3 regions of the Aquamicrobium sp. NLF2-7 genome follow, and region 2 is predicted to be linked to each of the others. Evidence: predicted binding sites of a transcription regulator. Region 2 holds the regulator's gene; each other region holds the start of a gene.
What was found. Region 2 encodes HrcA, which represses chaperone genes, less so after heat shock. Its sites were predicted from a motif close to GTTAGCACTCNCNNNNNGNGAGTGCTAAC; they were not measured.
Positions count from the first base shown of each region.

Region 1 (2,200 bases), 240 kb from region 2:
GATCTGCTTCACGCGGCCTTCGATCTCGGCCTTTGAACCGGCGCCATCGACGATGGTGGTGTTCTCCTTCTCGATCACCACCTTCTTGGCGCGCCCGAGCATCTCCAGCGTGACATTCTCCAGCTTGATGCCGAGATCCTCACTGATCGCCGTGCCGCCGGTGAGGATGGCGATGTCCTCCAGCATGGCCTTGCGGCGGTCGCCGAAGCCCGGCGCCTTGACGGCCGCGACCTTCAAGCCACCGCGCAGACGGTTGACGACGAGCGTGGCCAGCGCCTCGCCCTCGACATCCTCGGCGATGATGACGAGCGGCTTGCCGGACTGGACGACAGCTTCGAGCACGGGAAGCATGGCCTGAAGGTTGGAAAGCTTCTTTTCATGGATAAGGACATAGGGATCCTCGAACTCGACCCGCATCTTGTCCTGATTGGTGATGAAGTAGGGCGAGAGATAGCCGCGGTCGAACTGCATGCCCTCGACCACCTCGAGCTCGGTCTCGGCGGTCTTGGCTTCTTCGACCGTGATGACGCCCTCATTGCCGACCTTCTGCATCGCCTCAGCGAGGAAGCGGCCTATCTCGGAATCGCCATTGGCCGAGATCGTGCCGACCTGCGCGATCTCGTCGTTCTTCGAAATCTTGCGGGCGTTGGCCTTGAGTTCGGCGACAACCGCATCCACCGCCTTGTCGATGCCGCGCTTCAAATCCATCGGGTTCATACCGGAGGCCACGGCCTTCGCGCCTTCCTTGACGATGGCCTGCGCCAGAACGGTCGCGGTGGTTGTGCCGTCGCCGGCGAGATCGTTGGTCTTACTCGCCACCTCGCGCACCATCTGCGCGCCCATGTTCTCGAACTTGTCCTCAAGCTCGATCTCCTTCGCGACCGAAACGCCGTCCTTGGTGATGCGCGGCGCGCCGAACGACTTGTCGATGACGACGTTGCGGCCCTTCGGCCCGAGCGTCACCTTGACGGCATTGGCGAGAATGTCGACGCCGCGCAGCATCTTCTCGCGGGCTTCGGTGTTGAACTTGACTTCCTTGGCAGCCATTGGATCACTCCTTCAATAGGCAGTTTTCATTGACTGGTTGATGATCGAAGAATCCGTCAGGCGGCCTTCTTCAGCGTCGCGGTCTGCTCGATCACGCCCATCACGTCGCTTTCCTTCATGATGAGCAGGTCTTCGCCGTCGAGCCGGATCTCGGTGCCGGACCATTTGCCGAACAGAATGCGGTCGCCGACCTTTACGTCGAGCTCAATGATCTTGCCCGCATCGTCGCGGGCACCGGGGCCGACGGCGATCACTTCGCCTTCGCTCGGCTTTTCCTTGGCGGTATCGGGAATGATGATGCCGCCTGCGGTTTTCTCGTCGGCTTCGATGCGGCGAACCAGGATACGGTCATGCAATGGACGGAACGTCATATCGTTCTCCTCAAGGACAAACAGATTTTGAGAGGTCCCTCCGCTCCGGCCCGGTGAGAACCGGAGCGGGGCCGCGCAACCCTTGTCGGCGTCACGCGCGTATCGATCTGGTTTTGGCGATTTTCGATTTCAAGAGAGGAATGCAAAATTTTTGGCACTCGCAGCCATTCACTGCTAGTGCGATGTAATCGCAGCCGAAATTGACACCATCGAGCATCCGGGCACTTGAAAAATTCGCTCGATTGGCCGAACTTCCTTCTGTGCCGTGCCGGGAGGTGCGGTCCGGAGTCCTGATCGAAACGGAGTTTTTGGAACGGCTGAAAACGGAAGGAGGACAGCGATGCGCCGAGCCGATTTTTCGACGATCATTCCCTCTCTCGCGCCACGAGCCGAAGACATTGCGCTCGACCGGCTCCTGTCGCCGGCGCGCCACTACAGGCATCCCGAGGATGTGCTGCGCGACGACACGCTCGAACGCAGCGAAAAGCGCGCCATTCTCTCGTCATGGGCATCCGACGCATGCGCGGTCGAATCGATGCCCGCACTGCGCCAGCCGCCGGGCGCAGAAAGCCCCATCCCATTCGATGTCATCATGGATGCGCTGCGGCGACTTGATCGCGACGACATCGGGGCGGACGATGCCGTATGCGGATCCGCAGACCATCACCATCGTCTTCACGCATGAAACGACAAAGGAGAGACATATGCCAGCGATCGTCAGTCGTGAATTCCGGATGCAGATGGAAGGCTACGGCCTGACCACAGCCGAAATCCACTATCGT
Region 1 covers NZ_JAKSED010000001.1:2,907,749-2,909,948, forward strand. Annotated here, with positions in the region: gene groL (chaperonin GroEL) at 1-1,047, opposite strand, end outside; gene MIC97_RS14295 (co-chaperone GroES) at 1,104-1,418, opposite strand; gene MIC97_RS14300 (hypothetical protein) at 1,759-2,103, shown strand; gene MIC97_RS14305 (usg protein) at 2,123-2,200, shown strand, end outside.
Region 1: a site for HrcA is predicted at 1,569-1,597, ahead of MIC97_RS14295 (co-chaperone GroES). Genes of this name have one in related genera too.

Region 2 (2,200 bases):
CATGCCATATTCGGCCGTGACCCAGCCCTTGCCGGAATTGCGCATCCAGCCCGGCACCCGCTCTTCGAGGCTTGCCGTGCACAGCACATGGGTATCGCCGAATTTCACGAGGCAGGAACCTTCGGCGTGCTTTGAAAAGCCGCGCTCGAAGGAGATGGCGCGCATTTCGTCTGGCTGGCGTTTGGAGGGGCGCATGTCGTGTCTTTCCAATCCTGTGATTTTGCCGATCCTGAGATTTTGCGGGCTTGTAGCCCTCCACGGCTGCTTGCGCAAAGGAAAACGGCTCGCTTGCACTGGCGCCCGCCGCGTCTATATCCTTTGTATAGAGGTACGACATGACAAAGCACAGTTCAGCCCCGACACCGCCACTTCCCCCATCACAGTGGCAGTCGCTGGATACGCGCTCGCGCGAGATCTTCCGGCGTCTCGTCGATTCCTACCTGAAGGACGGCGAGCCGGTGGGGTCGCGCAGCCTGTCGCGCATCCTGCCCTCGACATTGTCGCCGGCCACGATCCGCAACGTGATGAGTGATCTGGAGCATCTGGGCCTGATCTACGCGCCGCATGTCTCGGCCGGGCGCCTGCCGACGCAGGCGGGCCTGCGCTTCTTCGTCGATGCCTTCATGGAGATCGGGGACCTCGGCGACGAGGAACGGCGCAGCATCGAGGCGCAGATCAAGGCCTCGGGCAACGATACTTCACTGGAACACATGCTGACGGAGGCGAGCCAGTTGCTGTCCGGCATGTCGCGCGGCGCGGGCGTCGTGCTGGCGGCCAAGAGCGAGGCGGCCCTCAAGCACATCGAGTTCATCCAGCTTGAGCCGACAAAGGCGCTGACCGTGCTGGTCTCGCAGAACGGCGATGTGGAAAACCGCATCATCGACCTGCCGGCGGGCGTTACCGTCTCGCAACTGCACGAGGCCTCCAACTTCCTCAACGCCCACATCCGCGGACGCACGCTGGCCGAGGCGCGCACGGAAATCTCGCGCATCAAGGAAGAAACGCGCGCGGCCCTCGATTCGCTGTCGCAGGCGCTGGTGGAAAAGGGGCTGGCGGTGTGGGCGGGAACCGAAAGCGACCTTCCGGCGCGGCTGATCGTGCGCGGCCGGGCGAATCTTCTGGAAAACATCACCGCGCAGGCGGACATGGAACTGCTCAAAAACCTGTTCGATGACCTGGAGACGCAGGACGGACTACTGCAATTGCTCAACCTCGCCGAAGAGGGCCCCGGCGTGCGCATCTTCATCGGCTCGGAGAACAAGCTGTTCTCACTGTCGGGATCGTCGCTGGTGGTGGCGCCCTATCGCGACGCGGAGGCGCGCGTTGTCGGCGCGCTCGGCGTCATCGGCCCGACGCGGCTCAACTATGCCCGCATCGTGCCGATGGTCGACTATACCGCACAGCTCGTCTCGCGCATGCTGCGCTGAAAAAGGCGCGCCACATCACGCCCTCGTGTGATGCATCGCCGCGCCCGCTTTCCTAAAGTGCCGCCTGACGGGTCGACAGGGGAAGGAGGACGGCATGATCCACCTCATGAAACGGGTCGCGGCGGCTTCGGTCCTGCTGGCGGGCACTGCCGCGATGGGACAGGAAACCGGCGCGACGCTGACCGGCGAAGCAGCGTTCGGCGGCTGGCGGGACGACAGGCCGGGCATTCGGCGGCATTTCACGCCGCAGGACCTTCCCGCTCCCTTTGCGACAGAGTCCACCTCCAACAGCGCGCGGCGGGTCAGCCCGCCGGAAAATGTCAGCCCCCAACTGCCACAGGGCTTTTCCGCACACATGATCGCTTCCGGCCTCGGCGGGCCGCGTATCGTGCGCGTGGCCCCGAATGGCGACATATTCGTTGCCGAATCCGGCGCCGATCAGGTGTCGGTCTATCGCCTAGAAGACGGCAGCGCGCAGCCTGTGCAAAACTCCGTCTTTGCCGGCGGGCTGAACCAGCCCTACGGCATCGCCTTCCATCCCGCCGACGATCCGCAATGGGTTTATGTCGCCAACACCGACAGCGTCGTTCGCTTCCCTTACAAAAGCGGCGACCTCGAAGCCTCTTCCGAACCCGAGGTCATCATTGCCGAGCTTCCTTCCGGAGCCCACTGGACCCGCGACCTCGCCTTCTCCGCGGACGGCGAAACGCTCTACGTCTCGGTCGGCTCGCAATCGAATGTCGCCTCCGGCATGGGCGAGGCGCCCGGAGGGC
Region 2 covers NZ_JAKSED010000001.1:3,147,412-3,149,611, reverse strand. Annotated here, with positions in the region: gene rph (ribonuclease PH) at 1-195, opposite strand, end outside; gene hrcA (heat-inducible transcriptional repressor HrcA) at 336-1,427, shown strand; gene MIC97_RS15435 (sorbosone dehydrogenase family protein) at 1,582-2,200, shown strand, end outside.

Region 3 (2,200 bases), 2.5 Mb from region 2:
GCGATGCAACGGATCCCAGCAAGCCGGCAAAGCTGTTCTGGAACGCGGCTGGCAACGATCTGTCCAATGCGTTCCGCGAGATCGCGGACGAGTTGTCCAATCTGCGCGTAACCAGGTAAGCTTCTGCCGGGCAGGATTCGAATTTCAAACGCCTGCCCGGCAAAAGCCATGATCATTGGTCTTACAGGCGTCATGACTTTTGTTCTGCCTGCCAATCGCCATGAAATTTCATTCAGTCCTGCCCGCCGAAACCTGATCTCTGGCGGCGCCGCGCTGGTTCTCACAGCGCTTGCCGGTTGCGGTTCCCTGCCCCGGCATGGTCCCGGAGGCGGTGCATCGACCGCTTCCCGCCAGACGATGGATGGCATTCGCACGGCCGAAGGCCTGGCGCTTGTCTCGCCCGATCACCAACTGGAGCAGGCAGCCCTGCAACAGGCGCAGTATATGGCCGCCTCGGGCAGGATGAACCATACGACCGGCTTCGGGAAAGATTTTCAGGCGCGGATCAAAAGCAACGGCATCAGGGGCGCTGCGGCCGAGAATATTGCCGAAGGGCGCATGGATGCCCCCCGCGCCATCGATATGTGGATGAATTCGCCGCCCCATCGCCGCAACATGCTGGACGGGCGTTTTCGCCGCTTCGGCCTTGCCTGGGCAACCCGGCCGGAGCGCCCGGAATGGCGCTACTGGGCCATGATTCTGGCAAGCTGACCGAGACCGCCCTTTCTGTTCGCAGAGAAACGACACTCGCTTCTTGACACCGTCCGGGGGGCTGACTATCTCATGGCTCGTTAGCACTCTCCGAAAGCGAGTGCTAACAGGTCCGGTCAAGCCGGACGGAGGAATTCTTTCTCATCATTGTGACCGAGGAAATCAAATGGCAAAGACGAAGTTCCGCCCGCTTCATGACCGTGTGGTCGTTCGCCGGGTCGAGTCCGAAGAGAAGACGGCTGGCGGCATCATCATCCCCGATACCGCCAAGGAAAAGCCGCAGGAAGGCGAAGTCGTAGCTGTGGGCTCGGGCGCCCGCGATGAAAGCGGCAAGCTCGTCGCCCTCGACGTCAAGGCCGGCGACCGCGTCCTGTTCGGCAAGTGGTCGGGCACCGAAGTCAAGCTCAATGGCGAAGACCTTCTGATCATGAAGGAATCCGACATCATGGGCATCATCGGCTGATCTGGCCGTTCCCATTCTTCAACAATCACTGCAATCCGAATTTCGGACCAAAGGTCCAGGAGTAAGCAATGGCTGCCAAAGACGTAAAATTCTCCCGTGACGCCCGCGAGCGCATGCTGCGCGGTGTCAACATCCTCGCCGACGCGGTGAAGGTCACCCTCGGTCCCAAGGGCCGCAACGTCGTCATCGACAAGTCGTTCGGCGCTCCGCGCATCACCAAGGACGGCGTTTCCGTCGCCAAGGAAATCGAGCTGGAAGACAAGTTCGAAAACATGGGCGCCCAGCTCGTTCGCGAAGTCGCTTCCAAGACCAACGACAAGGCCGGTGACGGCACCACCACCGCGACCGTTCTGGCGCAGGCTATCGTTCAGGAAGGCCACAAGGCCGTTGCCGCCGGCATGAACCCGATGGACCTGAAGCGCGGTATCGATCTGGCCGTGGGCGAAGTCGTTGCCGACCTCGTCAAGAAGGCCAAGAAGATCAAGACTTCCGAGGAAGTCGCGCAGGTCGGCACCATCTCCGCCAATGGCGAGAAGGAAATCGGCGAGATGATCGCCGAGGCCATGCAGAAGGTCGGCAACGAGGGTGTCATCACCGTCGAGGAAGCCAAGACTGCCGAGACCGAGCTGGAAGTCGTCGAAGGCATGCAGTTCGACCGCGGCTACCTGTCGCCTTACTTCATCACCAACCCCGACAAGATGGTTGCTGAGCTGGAAGACGCCTACATCCTTCTCCACGAGAAGAAGCTCTCCAACCTTCAGGCAATGCTGCCGGTGCTCGAGGCTGTCGTTCAGACCTCCAAGCCGCTGGTCATCATCGCCGAGGACGTCGAGGGCGAGGCTCTGGCCACGCTGGTCGTCAACAAGCTGCGCGGCGGCCTGAAGATTGCTGCCGTCAAGGCTCCGGGCTTCGGCGATCGCCGCAAGGCCATGCTGGAAGACATCGCCATCCTCACCGGTGGTCAGGTCATCTCCGAAGACCTCGGCATCAAGCTTGAGAACGTTGGTATCGACATGCTCGGCCGCG
Region 3 covers NZ_JAKSED010000001.1:599,206-601,405, forward strand. Annotated here, with positions in the region: gene MIC97_RS02975 (pilus assembly protein TadG-related protein) at 1-119, shown strand, start outside; gene MIC97_RS02980 (CAP domain-containing protein) at 169-711, shown strand; gene groES (co-chaperone GroES) at 878-1,174, shown strand; gene groL (chaperonin GroEL) at 1,243-2,200, shown strand, end outside.
Region 3: a site for HrcA is predicted at 791-819, ahead of groES (co-chaperone GroES). Genes of this name have one in related genera too.